3 regions of the Rhizobium sp. SU303 genome follow, and region 1 is predicted to be linked to each of the others. Evidence: riboswitches for the same ligand, from Rfam matches in the RefSeq annotation. Region 1 holds a riboswitch; each other region holds the start of a gene.
The links. A riboswitch is a leader RNA that binds a small molecule or an ion and turns the genes downstream of it on or off. The one in region 1 is predicted to bind FMN.

Region 1 (4,980 bases):
TGCCTAGAAGGCGCGATGAAGCGCCGCGCTGTTGCCCGCCGAGACGCTTCTCAAATGATGTCACCGTCTGCGTGATGCCGCCGCCCTTGCCTATAAGGGCAGCTGCTTGCCGGCCTGTTCGCTGACCATGTATTCGGCGTACCAGTCCGGCCAGTTCTCGTCGTGTTTGCCGCCGTTTCGCTTCTCGTGTTCGCCGTGCGCGGTCGCCGCACGGCGCATGGCTGACGCGAGATCGGTCGAGGTGGTGAATGTCGTCCCGTCGGCGTCGATGCGTCCCGGCAGGCGCGTGGTGACTTCCTGGAACAGCCAGCCGTTGCCATCGGGATCCTTGAAGGAGGCAAAGGAGCGATAGCTGCGGTGATCGGGATCGCGGCCGGCAATGCGGAGCCGCCCGAACAGGTATGGTTCGTCCTTGCCGGCATAGACGCCGGCTGCATCATGGAAGACTTCGCTGACTTCGATGCCGCGGGCGATCAGATCGCGGCGGGCAGCCTCGATGTCGGAGACGACGAGGTAGAGGCCCTGGGCGGAGCCGGGGGCGGCAGCCGTGACGTTCTTGCCGAAGATGATCGCGCAGCCGGAGCCCGGCGGCGTAAACTGGATCACCCGAAAATCGGCATCATTGGCGAAGTCGGCGTCGAGCCGCCAGCCCAGGCCGTCGTAAAAACGTTTGGCGCGGTCGACGTCGGAAACGGGGATGACGACCACCTCGAGCTTGGTGTCGACGGGCTGTGTTCTCGGGGTCTCAATGGGGGTTTCACTGCGCATGGCATTGCTCATCTTCAGCTCCTTGGCGTTTTGGATGCGTTAAGAATGGCGATACATGTCGCCGGCCAGTGGACCACAGCGCGGTGAGGCCGTCGAATCAATTATTCTGTCTGATTTGGCCGGTAGTGGCGGATTCCGCTGCGACGCAAGGCGCGTCGCTCTCGATCCGCGCGGGTTGCTAAAAGTCAGCTCGATCCGATGAGGCGGCGGGGCCTGTTCCCCGCCACCTGCGGGAAGTTCCTACGCGGCGAGAGCAGCGCGGGTTTTGCCGATCGTCAGAGCCGCCTTTGCTGCTTCGCGGCCTTTCTCGACGAAATGTGCGCGGTAGATCTGCTTGTGGTGCTCGGTTTCCTGATATTGATGCGGCGTCAGCGAAACCGACAGCACCGGCACACCGGTATCCATGCCGGCGCGCATCAGCCCATCGACGACGGCCTGGGCGACGAATTCGTGGCGGTAGATTCCACCGTCGACGACGAAGGCGGCGGCAATGACAGCGGCATAGCGTCCGCTTGCCGCAAGATCGCGCGACAGCAGCGGCATCTCGAATGCGCCGGGAACATCGAACACGTCGATCTGCTCTGGCGGAATAAGCTGATGGAAGCCGTCAAGGGCGCGGTCGACGATGTCGGCGTGCCAGCTGGCTTTGACGAAGGCGTAGCGGGTGGGTGTCACGGTAATCTCCTTTGGCGAACAGACACATCACCCAAGGCGATCACGAACGTCCCCGACAGCCGCAAGGGCGGCAGGAACGCACGTTCTCTTTCATCCGGACTATGACCGTCGGCTCAGGCATCTCACCTGATCTGCTGACCCTTCCGGAGAAGGCGCTCGCGGGCTCGCAATCTAAATTGCATACCGCCGGTAGGGACTTGCACCCCGCCCTGAGAACGGCGCGAACAATAGGGGGAAGGTGACGGGCTGGCAATAGGTCGAAATGCATTCGCGGCCGGAGCTAGATCAGGGCTCCCTAAGCGGCGATTCCGTTCGTTCGTCGATGGCGACGGGCAATCCCTCTTGCGGAGGAGGGGCTTGCGCCTACATGCTCTCGGTGAGGACATGCACGTCAGAAGCACGACAAGACAGGACGCGCTGTCTCCGCCCGGGCGGGGCCGTGACAACCATGGGAGAGAGTTATGCCAGAATCTTTCGTCGTTCACCGCGAGGCGCATATCGCCGCACCGCCGGCCGCGGTGTTCGCGTTGATGACCGACCCGGAAAAGATCCTGCGCTGGATGGGAACGGAGGCGCAGGTCGAGCCGCAGCCCGGCGGGCTCTATCTCGTCAACGTTACCGGCGCCCGCTTCGCGCGCGGCTCGTTTCGTGAGGTGGTGCCGGTTCATCGCCTTGCCTACAGCTTCGGCTGGGACGGCAGCGAGGTGGTGCCGCCGGGGTCGAGCCTGGTCGAGATCGATCTAATCGAACAGGGAGGCGGAACGCTGCTGCGGCTCACCCATAGCGGCCTGCCGAGCGCCGAGCAATGCGCCGGCCATGCGGAGGGCTGGGCACATTATCTCGGACGGCTGACCGAGGTCGCCGCTGGGGGTGATCCGGGTCCCGATCCTTTTTACGGCAGGACATGAACAATTTTTGGCGGCGGCCGCGCGGCTCAGAAGCCCTTGCCGTTGCGACAACAGCGGTCGGCGAGCGCTCAGACCGGCCGTGCGGAAGCGCTTCTTTTTCTCCCTCAAACATGAACGCACAGTTCATCTCCAGTTCAATTTGGCGGTCATAAGGTGTGGACGGCTGGATTGAAATGGAGTTCTCGATGAAGGCACTTTCTATCGCGGCTGCCTTGCTCGCTGGCAGCCTCTCGTTCGGCACAGCGCAGGCGATGCCGATGGGGACAATCAATGTTCAGAGCAATATCACAACGGTCGACTACGCCTGCGGTCGCGGCTGGCATTTGACGCGCTGGGGCGAATGCCGGCGAAACTGGCGCCGCCCGCCGCCGGTCGCTTTCTACGGTGGTCCGCCCCGCTGGGGCTGGGAGCGGCGTCACCGGGATTGGGATGGCCCGCGCTGGCGCCATGAGCGGCGTTGGGATCGCGACCGTCGTTGGCGGGATGACTAAGGGTCTTGCTTAGATGGAGATGGTCGAGGGCCGGAGCGATTTTCGCCCGGCCTTTTCTAATGAAACAGCTTCGCCGACGCTGACAGCCAGCGTTCTCCCGATTTGCCCGAGAGGGTCAGATCCTGCCGACGAGCCAGTGCTTGTCGTCGATCAGCTCCTCGAGTTCGACGGGATCCTTGACGCCGAATTCGAACCATTCGACGAGTTCCTTCGCCTTGCGGCTGCTCTCCTCTGCCGTCAGCTCGACCTGATATCTTTCGCACCATCGCCGAAGGATCGACGTCAGCAGCGTCATGTCATTCCCATCCAGCGGATCTTTCGGCCAGAATATCGTGCCCATCGTACCCCTCAATCACACGATGACGAACGGCCCTATAATGGAATCAAAGTCGCGCAAGTTTAAAGTGTTTATTTTTTGTTTTCCACCGCGCCGAATGGTTTTCGACAGGCGATGCGGACGTCCCTTTTTCGAACCCGGGGATGACCGCAAGCGGTCACTCCGGGGATGTCCTTGCGGCCGCCCCGGGGAGCGTGCGATGTTAAGCCATGGATTTGCCGTCTCCCCTTGCCTGGCTGGTTGACGAGGCCGGAGCCTCGCATGGTCCCGAACGGTTTCTGGCCGAGCTCGGGCGCCGGCTGCTGGCCGACGGACTGCCGCTTTCCGGCGGCACGCTGACGCTTTCGGTGCCGCATCCGATCATTGCGCGGCGCACCTGGTTGTGGCGGGCCGAGACCGGTGCTGTCATCGAGGCGCTGGCCTTTGCCGCGGCTCCGCAGAGCGAGGCCGGGCGCGACTGGCTGACCGGGCTCGGGCCGGTATGGGAGGAGCGAATAGGGCCTTCGCAGGATAGTCCCATGCTCGGCTGGGCGGGTATCGACAACCGGGCAGGGGCGGGCGCATTCGCTCCGGCCGACGCCGACCGGCTGCGCGAGGTTGCGCGTTTTGCCGCCGCACCACTCGCAGCGCTCGCGGCGCGGGAGGCGCAGGCAGCTCTGCTCGAAGCCTATCTCGGCCGGCGTAGTGCCGCCCGGGTGCAGGCCGGCGAGCTTGCCCGCGGCACCGGCGAGACCATCCGTGCCGCTCTTCTCTGCGCCGATCTGCGCGATTTCACCGCGCTTTCGGAGGTGACCGAGCCGCACGCAATGATCGCCACATTGGGCGCTTGGTTCGATCGTGTGGCAGGCGCCGTGCACGCCTTCGGCGGCGAGGTGCTGAAATTCATGGGCGACGGTGTGCTGGCGATCTTTCCGGTCACGGCTGCGTCGGTCGAGGCAGACGCTGGCCGAGGGGATCGCGAGGCCTGCGAGGCCGCCCTTCGCGCGGTTGCCGCGAGCCGTGCCGGCATGGCCCATCTCGACCAGGTGCGCCAAGCGCAGGGGCTGGCGCCGCTGCCCTTCGGCGCAGCATTGCATTTCGGCGAAATCCTGTGGGGAAATATTGGTGCTGCCGACCGGCTGGATTTCACCGCCATCGGCCCTGCGGTCAATCTGGTCAGCCGGCTGGAAGGGCTCTGCAAGCCGCTCCGCCGAAGCGTGCTGATCTCGGGCGCGGTGGCAGCGAATACGGCGACGGCGCTGACGCCGCTCGGAGAGCATATCTTGCGCGGCATTGCCGACCCTTGTGCGGTGTTCACGCTGCCGGCGGATTGAGCCGTCAACAGGACACTGCCCGATGGAGTCGGATATGCGACGGTTTCTCCCAGTTGCGATTTTGTCCACCCGGGAAATCGCACCGCAAAATCATGATTGTGAAACTCCGCTTTTTTAACTAAAGCCTGTCCGCACATCGCACGGGAGGTTTCATACATGGCTCGATACACACGCACATTCTTTTCTGCCCTGGGGCTGTCTGCAATGCTGATGGCGGGGGGCGCTCAGGCCGAGGACGGCAAGAAGGTATCTATCGTGGACGACCGCGGCGTCACCGTAGAAGTCCCGGCGCAGCCGAAGCGCATTGCCTCGATTTCCTATTTCGCCGATGACGTTGCCCTGGCGCTCGGCATCAAGCCGGTCGCCAGCACCTATATGACGGCAGGCCGCGAGCCTGCCTTCCTGCTTGGCCTGACCTCCGGGATGAAGCAGATCGGCCAGCGCGCCAAACCCAATCTGGAACTTCTTTCCGAAGCCAAGCCGGACCT
Region 2 (4,980 bases), 420 kb from region 1:
GTCATGGAGCTAGCCACCATCTAAACAGACAGAGAAAGGAAGAGCGGTGTCCGACATCACTCTGAACGCCCCGAAGCTTTTCGATCTCAGCGGCCAGGTTGCCATCGTTACCGGAGCCGGCAGCGGCATTGGTCAGCGCATTGCCATCGGCCTTGCGCAATGCGGCGCCGACGTGGCGCTGCTCGACCGTCGAACCGACGACGGGCTGGCCAAAACGGCTGAACATATTCGCGCCGCCGGCCGCCGCTCGATCCAGATCGCGGCGGATGTCACGAGCAAGTCTTCCCTTGGAGAGGCAATAGCATGTACCGAGGCCGATCTCGGCCCATTGACACTTGCAGTCAACGCGGCGGGCATCGCCAACGCGAACGCGGCGGAAGAGATGGAGGAGGACCAATATCAGACGTTGATGGATATCAACCTGAAAGGCGTCTTTCTTTCCTGCCAGGCCGAGGCTCGCGCCATGCTGAAGAATGGACGCGGCTCCATCGTCAACATCGCTTCCATGTCCGGCGTGATCGTAAACCGGGGACTGAGCCAAGCGCACTATAACGCCTCCAAGGCGGGCGTGATCCACATGTCGAAGTCTATGGCGATGGAATGGGTCGACCGCGGCATTCGCGTCAACACCATCTCCCCCGGATACACGGCAACGCCCATGAACACCCGTCCCGAGATGGTCCACCAGACCAAGCTCTTCGAAGAGCAGACGCCGATGCAGCGAATGGCAGCGGTGGATGAGATGGTAGGTCCGGCGGTGTTCCTGCTGTCGAATGCGGCAAGTTTCGTGACCGGCGTCGATCTGCTCGTCGACGGCGGTTTCTGCTGCTGGTGATGCGATGAGAAAGCTCATTGCCGCCGGAAAATGCACGGTCTCGCTTCCTCCCTGGCTGAGATCGAGGCGCTGAAGGGACCAACGGGTATGACGGCGTGCGATATCGTCGTCTGCCCGCCCTTCACGCCGATCGAACGGGCGGATGGCTCGGGGCGTCGTCATCGGCGCTCAAGACTGCCTGAATTTGCGACAACCGGTTGCGCTCCAATAATGATCGCATGGTAGGTCGCACCCAGATTTGCTGTTTATCGACGGACACAAGGAAAGAGCATGAAACGCTTTGAGCAGAAGACTGTCGTCATTACCGGGGGTAGCCGCGGCATCGGAGCGGCGATCGCCAAACGCTTTGCGAAAGAAGGCGCCAATCTCGTCGTCTCGGCCAACGAGGATCTGGTTCACGGCGTTGCCGAACAGATCCGGCCGAAGGCGGCAAGGCGATCTCCTTTATCGGCGACGTCACCGACAAAGCGAGCGTCACGGCCCTCTACGATGCCGCCGAGAAGGAATTCGGCTCGGTCGACGTCTCGATCCAGAATGCCGGCGTCATCACCATCGCCCGCGTCGAGGACCTGACCGAAAACGAATGGGACAAGGTCATGGCCGTCAACACCAAGGGCGTCTTCCTCTGCGCCCAGGAGGCGATATCAAGAATGCGCAAGCACAAGCGCGGCGGCCGCATCATCAACACGGCCTCCGGCCAGGCCCGCGACGGCTTTATCTACACGCCGCATTATGCCGCCTCGAAAATGGGCGTCGTCGGCATCACCCAGAGCCTGGCCAAGGAAGTCGCGATCGAGAAGATCACCGTCAACGCCTTCTGCCCCGGCATCATCGAGACCGACATGTGGGCCTATAACGACCAGGCTTGGGGCAAGCTGCTCGGCAACTACGCCCCCGGCGAACTGATGAAGGAATGGGTCGAGGGCATCCCGATGAAACGGGCCGGCTCCGGCGAAGACGTCGCCGGCCTGGTGACCTTCCTCGCCAGCGAGGATGCCGCCTATATCACCGGCCAGACGATCAATGTCGACGGCGGCCTGATCATGTCCTGATGCATGTCGCCCAAAAGTGTGTAGCGGTTTTGGGACAACGACATGCATGGAACAAAGATCATACCGTCCGTGAAGAGCGGAAGGCGACACGGTCGTCGCCTCCGTGTGAACAGTGTGTCCGCCGGCGTTAGGGCAGCTTTGCATTTTTGCCCGTCGAGTGACCTTGCCATCTGCCTGTTTTTGATCCTATCTTTGAAATGTTCTCAGGGCGGGGTGTAATTCCCCACCGGCGGTATCAGGAGCAATCCTGGAGCCCGCGAGCGCTTCAGGCAGCTAGCTGCCTGAAGGTCAGCAGATCCGGTGAGATGCCGGAGCCGACGGTATAGTCCGGATGGAAGAGGACAACACGGGCAGTCGCACTCCATCCTGGAGTCGGCTGACGTTTGTTCGCCCAAGGGCAGAAGGCTCGCTCACGGATTGAGCCGAGCAGACCATGTCAGCCCGCTGACATAACCCTTGAAAGGCCAGACAGCATGACTATCGCAAGAATTGAAGATGCCATATCAGCCATCGCCAGCGGCAAGATGGTCGTCGTCGTCGACGACCAGAACCGGGAAAACGAAGGCGATATCGTGGTCGCGGCCGATGCCGTCACCCCGGAAACAATCGCTTTCATGATGACCCACGCCCGTGGCCTCGTTTGCATCGCCATGGAAGGCGAGCGCCTCGATGCGCTCGATATTCCGCTGATGGTGCCCAACAACACGGAATCGCACAAAACCGCCTTCACGGTCTCGGTCGATTATCTCAACGGCACGACGACGGGCATTTCGGCGGCGGACCGTGCCGCCACCGTCAGCGCCCTGGTCGACGATCGCGCGAAGCCCGCCGATTTCGCCCGCCCCGGCCACATCTTTCCGCTGCGCGCCAACCCCCGCGGCGTCCTCGGCCGCCCCGGCCACACCGAAGCCGCCGTCGATCTCGCCCGCCTCGCCGGAAGGGTCCCCGCCGGCGTCATCTGCGAAGTCGCCAACGACGACGGAACCATGTCCCGCCTGCCCGAACTCACGCTCTTTGCCGAACGCCACAACCTCCCCCTCGTCACCATCGAGGACCTGGTCACCTATCTCGACCGCCAGGCAGAAAGAGACATACGCGAAGTCGCTTGATCGATGCCTTTGTTGCGGCGGCATAGCCCGCCGCAACAAAGATCGTGCCGCAGTGATGACCGTGACGGCACCGTTCCTCGCCGCCCTATGTTCGGCTGATCGAAACCCCACCATCTGCCAGCATCGCCGTGCCGGTCACGAAGCTCGACATGTCGGAGGCCAGGAAAAGCGCCGCATTGGCGATCTCTTCGGGTTGCGCCATGCGTTTCAGCGCATGCAGCCCCTCCACGAAGGCGAGCACCTCCGGCGTGGCATCAGGCGCGTTGGTGATGCTGGCGGGCGTGTCGGTGCCGCCGGGAAGCAGCGCGTTGACGCGGATCTTCTGCGCTCCGAGTTCGGCGGCGAGCACCTGCACGAAGCCGATCAGCCCCGCCTTGCTCGCCGCATAGGCGGCCATGCCAGGCATGCCGACGGTGTGGCCGACGAAAGTCGAGGTGAAGATCAGCGATCCGCCGCCTTTTTCCATCGCCGCCGACTGGTACTTGGCGCCGAGGAAGGCGGCGGTGAGATTGGTCTCGATCGTCTCGCGCCAGCCCTCCAGCGACAGCCCGGCGACCGGCCCCATCTCACCGAGGATGCCGGCATTGTTGAAGGCGATGTCGAGCCCACCGAAACGTGAGACTGCCGTCTCGACGAGCCTTGCCTGCAGCGCCTCGTCCCTGACATCGCCTGATATGGCGACGGCCTGTCCGCCCTCCGCCTCGATTTCTGTGATGACGGCATCGAGCGCATCCTGCCGCCGGCCGGTGACCACAAGCTTGGCGCCTTGCCGCGCAAAGAGTTTCGCCGCCGCGCGACCGATGCCGGAGCTTGCGCCGGTGATGATTGCGATCTTGTCGTTAAGAAGTGTCATATCGGTCTCTCCTGGGTTGTTGCGAGATCTGAGATGCTCAAACATCAGGCGATGCAGCCACCCGTTTCCCGCGCAGGAAGAGAAAAACGCCTATGGCCGAACCGGCAGCTCGACGGCGCGTCCTCATCGACGCCTTGATTGCGGCGTCGGAAATATCGGAATTCATCTTATAAAACGGGGATTTGCGGCGATCTCCACTCACACGCCTGCGTTGACGTCAGCGTATTGTGCACTGCATCATCGATTTATGCTTTGTGTGACATTCATCCGATTCCCTTCATGCATCTTCGCGACTAAAAGGAGCGCACAGGTAACGGGAATCTCTTCATGCCGCGGTCACGCAATACTGAGGGCGCCATCTATATGAGCTTGGCGATGGCCGGTTTTTCCGCAAGCGACGCTCTGTCCAAATCGGTGATCGCCTATATGAACGCCGGCGAGATCATGTTCCTCCGCGGCCTCTTCACCAGCCTGCTCGTCTATCTGATCGCCTGGAGAATGGGCGCGCTGCGTTCCTGGCGCATCGTGCTGGAGCCGATGATCATCTTCAGGATCATCTGCGAGGCGCTCGCCGCCGTCACCTATATCACCGCGCTCGGCATGATGCCGATCGCCAATGCCTCGGCGATCCTGCAATCGCTGCCGTTGGTCGTCACCTTCGGCGCTGCCCTCTTCTTCGGCGAGCCGGTCGGCTGGCGGCGTTGGTCGGCGATCCTCGTCGGCCTCGTCGGCGTGATGATCATCATCCGCCCCGGCCCTGAGGGATTCACCGCCGCCGCCCTCCTCTGCGTCGCCGCGGTGCTGACGACGGCCGGCCGCGATCTCGCCACCCGGAGCATCAGTCCCGAGATTCCCTCGCTGATGATAACCGTCATCACCGCCATATCAGCCTCCTTCTTCGGCGCGCTCCTCATCCCGGTGCTCGGCGGCTGGCAGCCGGTCAGCGCCGCTGCCCTTAGGCATCTCGCGCTCGCCTCGGTGCTGGTGCTCGTTGGCTACCAGTCGGTCATCCTCGCCATGCGCACCGGCGAAATCTCCTTCGTCGCGCCATTCCGCTATACCAGCCTGATCTTCTCTTCTGTGCTCGGCTTCTTTTTCTTCGCCGAAGTGCCTGACAGCTGGACACTCGTG
Region 3 (4,980 bases), 1.5 Mb from region 1:
CACGCGCTTCATAGTGTTGGCGTTCCGTTGTAATAAAGCTGTCACATCCGAGGGACGCGGGCGTTAGCATGGCTTGAAAAGCGTAGTTAGAACCTCCACTTGTAGCAACAAGTGAGTGCCGGCCGGTCCCAAGCGGCCGTGCAGAGAGCCCGGCAACGGGACGATGGAAAGGACATAAAATGACGAAGAAAACGTCTGTAGCGAGCAGCACTGCCTACCCTGTTCTGCCCCTGCGCGACATCGTGGTTTTCCCGCATATGATCGTGCCGCTGTTCGTCGGACGGGAAAAATCGATCCGTGCGCTCGAAGAGGTCATGGGTTCCGACAAGCAGATCATGCTGGTGACGCAGATCAACGCCAGCGACGACGATCCGGATCCTTCCGCGATCCACAATGTCGGCACCGTGGCGAACGTGCTGCAGCTCTTGAAGCTGCCCGACGGTACCGTGAAGGTTCTCGTCGAAGGCCGCGCCCGCGCCGAGATCGACACCTATACCAGCCGCGAGGATTTCTATGAGGCGCTCGGCCATGTGCTCGAGGAGCCGCATGACGATCCGGTCGAACTGGAAGCCTTGTCGCGTTCGGTCGTCTCCGAATTCGAGAGCTACGTGAAGCTCAACAAGAAGATTTCGCCCGAAGTGGTCGGCGCCGCCAGCCAGATCGACGACTATTCCAAGCTCGCCGATACGGTCGCGTCGCATCTGTCGATCAAGATCACCGAGAAGCAGGAGATGCTGGAGACCACCAGCGTCAAGCAGCGCCTCGAAAAGGCCCTCGGCTTCATGGAAGGCGAGATCTCGGTCCTGCAGGTCGAAAAGCGCATCCGCTCGCGCGTCAAGCGCCAGATGGAGAAGACCCAGCGCGAGTATTACCTCAATGAACAGATGAAGGCGATCCAGAAGGAACTCGGCGACGGCGAGGAAGGCCGCGACGAGATGAGCGAACTGGAAGAGCGCATCTCCAAGACAAAGCTGTCCAAGGAAGCCCGTGAAAAGGCCGATGCGGAGCTGAAGAAGCTGCGCCAGATGAGCCCGATGTCGGCGGAAGCCACCGTCGTGCGCAATTATCTGGACTGGCTGCTCGGCATTCCCTGGGGCAAGAAGTCGAAGATCAAGGCGGATCTCAACAATGCCGAGAAGATCCTCGAAGCCGATCACTTCGGTCTCGACAAGGTCAAGGAGCGCATCGTCGAATATCTGGCCGTGCAGGCCCGTGCCACCAAGATCAAGGGCCCGATCCTCTGCCTCGTCGGTCCTCCGGGCGTCGGCAAGACCTCGCTCGCCCAGTCGATCGCCAAGGCGACCGGCCGTGAGTATGTCCGCATGGCGCTTGGCGGCGTTCGCGACGAAGCCGAAATCCGCGGTCACCGCCGCACCTATATCGGCTCGATGCCCGGCAAGGTCATCCAGTCGATGAAGAAGGCGAAGAAGTCCAACCCGCTCTTCCTGCTCGACGAGATCGACAAGCTCGGCCAGGACTATCGCGGCGATCCGTCCTCGGCCCTGCTCGAAGTGCTCGATCCGGCCCAGAACATGACCTTCATGGACCACTATCTGGAAGTCGAATACGACCTGTCGGATGTGATGTTCATCACGACGGCGAATACGCTGAATATTCCAGCGCCTCTGATGGACCGCATGGAGATCATCCGTATCGCCGGCTACACCGAGGATGAAAAGCGCGAAATCGCCAAGCGGCACCTGCTGCCTAAGGCCATCAAGGAACATGCGTTGCAGCCGGAAGAATTCTCGGTCAGCGACGACGCCCTGATGGCGATCAGCCAGCAGTACACCCGCGAAGCCGGCGTCCGCAACTTCGAACGCGAATTGATGAAACTCGCCCGCAAGGCGGTCACCGAGATCATCAAGGGTAAGACGAAGGCCGTTCATGTGACGGCGGCGAACATCTCCGACTATCTGGGCGTCCCGCGCTTCCGCCATGGCGAAGCCGAGGGCGAGGATCAGGTCGGCGTCGTGACCGGCCTTGCCTGGACGGAAGTCGGTGGCGAGCTGCTGACCATCGAAGGCGTGATGATGCCGGGCAAGGGCCGCATGACGGTCACCGGCAATCTGAAGGAAGTCATGAAGGAATCGATCTCGGCAGCGGCCTCCTATGTCCGCTCGCGCGCTGTCGATTTCGGCATCGAGCCGCCGCGCTTCGACAAGAGCGACATCCACGTGCACGTGCCGGAAGGCGCGACGCCGAAGGATGGCCCCTCGGCCGGCGTCGCCATGGCAACCGCGATCGTCTCGATCATGACCGGGATCCCGGTGGACAGGCATGTGGCCATGACCGGTGAAATCACCCTTCGCGGCCGTGTGCTGCCGATCGGCGGTCTCAAGGAAAAGTTGCTCGCAGCGCTTCGCGGCGGCATCAAGAAGGTGCTGATTCCGGAGGAAAACGCCAAGGACCTGGCGGAGATTCCTGATAACGTGAAGAACAACATGGAGATCATCCCGGTATCCCGCATGGGCGAGGTGATCAAGCATGCGCTGATCCGGCGGCCGGAGCCGATCGAATGGGACGGCACGGTGGAAACGCCGGTCATCGCAACGGTCGAAGGCCTCGATGAGACAGGCGCAACCATAGCGCATTGAGTGGCCTTTGCCACATTTATGCCCCATTGGGACAAAACACGCAAAAAGGCTGGCGGAAACGCCAGCCTTTTTTGTGAAAACGTCATGTAGACGCTTGCTTTTCCTTGATTTGCAGGGCTTTTGGGTTTTCGGCGGGCCTGATGAAACCTATTCTGCGCCTAGCTTACTTTTGAGTCGTTTCATACCATTTAGAAAGGGGTGGAAACATGAACAAGAATGAACTCGTGTCCGCAGTAGCCGAAAAGGCAGGACTGACGAAGTCTGACGCGGCTTCCGCTGTTGACGCGGTTTTTGACGTTGTCCAGGCTGAACTCAAGAAGAAGGGCGACATCCGCCTCGCGGGTTTCGGCAGCTTCACCGTTTCTCATCGTGCCGCATCGAAGGGCCGTAACCCGTCGACGGGCGCTGAAGTCGACATTCCGGCTCGCAACGTTCCGAAATTCACGCCCGGCAAGGGCCTGAAGGACGCCGTCAACGGCTGATCTGAGATTATCCACCAGCCGGAAACGAGACCGGCTGTGCAGGATTTGAGAGGGGTTCGGCTTTGCCGGACCCCTTTTGCGTTAGGGCATGATGCCGAAAAGTGTGAGCGGTTTTCGGACGACATCATGCTCTACTTTTTGATTTAGATTCGGATTCAGATTTTAGGCCGATCCGGCCTAAAATCATCAGGATCTAGAGCACTCTTGCCGCCGCGCGGGCTTTGATCTACGACGTTTCTGTTCTCAGGGCGGGGTGAAACTCCCCACCGGCGGTAAGGGTTTCGGCTCGAGCCCGCGAGCGCCTTTCCTCGTGCCAAGCGGGGGAGGGGTCAGCAGATCCGGTGCGATTCCGGAGCCGACGGTTAAAGTCCGGATGGAAGAGAATGAGCGTCGGCCGTGCGAAGGGCAGGGGTTGCCCTGCGCCGCTTGGTCGGAGTTCATGCGTCCTGATTTATGTTGGTCCCTTTTATGGATGAAAGACATGAATCAGACTTCCCTTGCAGTCGAGCCATCCCGCGCCCTTGTCGGCGCCCTCTGGATGGTGCTTGCCGGCATTGCCTTTTCGCTTCTAAACGTCGTCACCCAATGGCTGACGATGAAGCTAGGCTTTCCCTCGGCGTCGGCAGCGTTTTGGCAATATGGCTTCGCCTTCCTGTTTTCGCTGCCGCTCCTGAAGAGGCTCGGTCTCGCAGCAATGCGCACGCGCTATCCCTGGCGCCACCTCGCGCGCGTCGCGCTTGCCGCGCTCGGCGTCGAGGCCTGGGTCGCCGGCCTGTCCGTAGTGCCGATCTGGCAGGCGATCGCACTGGTGATGACCTCGCCCTTCTTCATCATTCTGGGTGCCCGCCTTTTTCTGGGTGAGCGCGTCGGCCCGGCCCGCTGGGCAGCTACGGCGGCCGGCTTCACCGGAGCGATGATCATTCTGCAGCCATGGTCTGATGGTTTTGGCTGGGCGGCTCTCTTGCCGGTGCTTTCGGCGCTGCTGTGGGGCGCCTCGTCGCTGATCACCAAGAGCCTGACGGGCATCGAACGGCCGGAGACGATCACCGTCTGGCTGCTCGTTCTGCTGACGCCGATAAATGGCGGGTTGGCGCTTGCGGCGGGCTTTGCAGTGCCGACAGGCGCAACCCTTGCCCTGTTCCTGCTGGCGGGGCTGCTGACTGCCGTAGCGCAGTATTTCCTGACGCTCGCCTATGCTGCAGCGGATGCCGCCTACGTCCAGCCGTTCGACGATCTGAAGCTGCCGTTGAACGTGCTGGCCGGTTGGCTGTTCTTTGGCTATGCGCCGGCGGGTTACCTCTGGGTGGGAGCGGCTCTCATCCTGTCTGCTTCGCTGTTCATCATGCGAAACGAGATGCGCAGGGAGCGCAAACCAGCCTGACATGATCTGACGCAAAATGCCGCATCTGTCATGCCTCTGTCATGCCGCTCCCGCAGAAAACTCCTGTTTCGAATGTTCGACACATGGGGGATTTCATGACCATTTCATCGCGCAAGGCAGCTCTTGCTGCCGTGCTTCTTACATCCGTTGCCTTTCCGGCCGCGGCCGAGCCGGTTTTCAACCGCATCGCGTCCTTCCCGGTCGCAGAGAACCTGCCTGTTGATAAGGACAAGCTTTCGGTGAGCTCCGCCGAAATCATCACCGCGACCGACGACGGCAACACGCTGATCTATAGTGACAGCCCGCTTGGCGCGATCGGCTTTATCGACATTACAGATGCCAAGGCCCCGAAGGCCGGCGGCGCGCTGATGATGGACGGCGAGCCGACTTCGGTCACCTCGAGCGCCGGCAAGGCGCTCGTTGCCGTCAACACCTCCGAAAGCAAGGCGAAGCCCTCGGGCCGTCTGGCGATCGTCGACGTGGCGAGCAAGAAGATCGAAAGCACGTGCGATCTCGACGG

Region 2: another riboswitch for FMN. It lies ahead of ribB (3,4-dihydroxy-2-butanone-4-phosphate synthase); the one in region 1 lies ahead of RlegSU303_RS14525 (6,7-dimethyl-8-ribityllumazine synthase).
Region 3: another riboswitch for FMN. It lies ahead of ribN (riboflavin transporter RibN); the one in region 1 lies ahead of RlegSU303_RS14525 (6,7-dimethyl-8-ribityllumazine synthase).

What each region holds. Positions count from the first base shown of each region.
Region 1 is NZ_CP088095.1:2,886,703-2,891,682, reverse strand. Features, by position in the region: gene RlegSU303_RS14530 (VOC family protein) at 91-780, opposite strand; gene RlegSU303_RS14525 (6,7-dimethyl-8-ribityllumazine synthase) at 1,009-1,443, opposite strand; FMN riboswitch at 1,522-1,664, opposite strand; gene RlegSU303_RS14520 (SRPBCC family protein) at 1,905-2,351, shown strand; gene RlegSU303_RS14515 (GCG_CRPN prefix-to-repeats domain-containing protein) at 2,537-2,842, shown strand; gene RlegSU303_RS14510 (hypothetical protein) at 2,958-3,182, opposite strand; gene RlegSU303_RS14505 (adenylate/guanylate cyclase domain-containing protein) at 3,389-4,492, shown strand; gene RlegSU303_RS14500 (ABC transporter substrate-binding protein) at 4,649-4,980, shown strand, end outside.
Region 2 is NZ_CP088095.1:2,470,524-2,475,503, forward strand. Features, by position in the region: gene RlegSU303_RS12335 (sugar ABC transporter ATP-binding protein) at 1-24, shown strand, start outside; gene RlegSU303_RS12340 (SDR family oxidoreductase) at 47-835, shown strand; partial or broken gene RlegSU303_RS12345 (glucose 1-dehydrogenase) at 1,106-1,887, shown strand; FMN riboswitch at 2,083-2,234, shown strand; gene ribB (3,4-dihydroxy-2-butanone-4-phosphate synthase) at 2,361-2,996, shown strand; gene RlegSU303_RS12355 (SDR family oxidoreductase) at 3,082-3,849, opposite strand; gene RlegSU303_RS12360 (DMT family transporter) at 4,177-4,980, shown strand, end outside.
Region 3 is NZ_CP088095.1:1,410,870-1,415,849, forward strand. Features, by position in the region: gene lon (endopeptidase La) at 180-2,597, shown strand; gene hupB (DNA-binding protein HupB) at 2,804-3,079, shown strand; FMN riboswitch at 3,315-3,468, shown strand; gene ribN (riboflavin transporter RibN) at 3,552-4,460, shown strand; gene RlegSU303_RS07050 (esterase-like activity of phytase family protein) at 4,544-4,980, shown strand, end outside.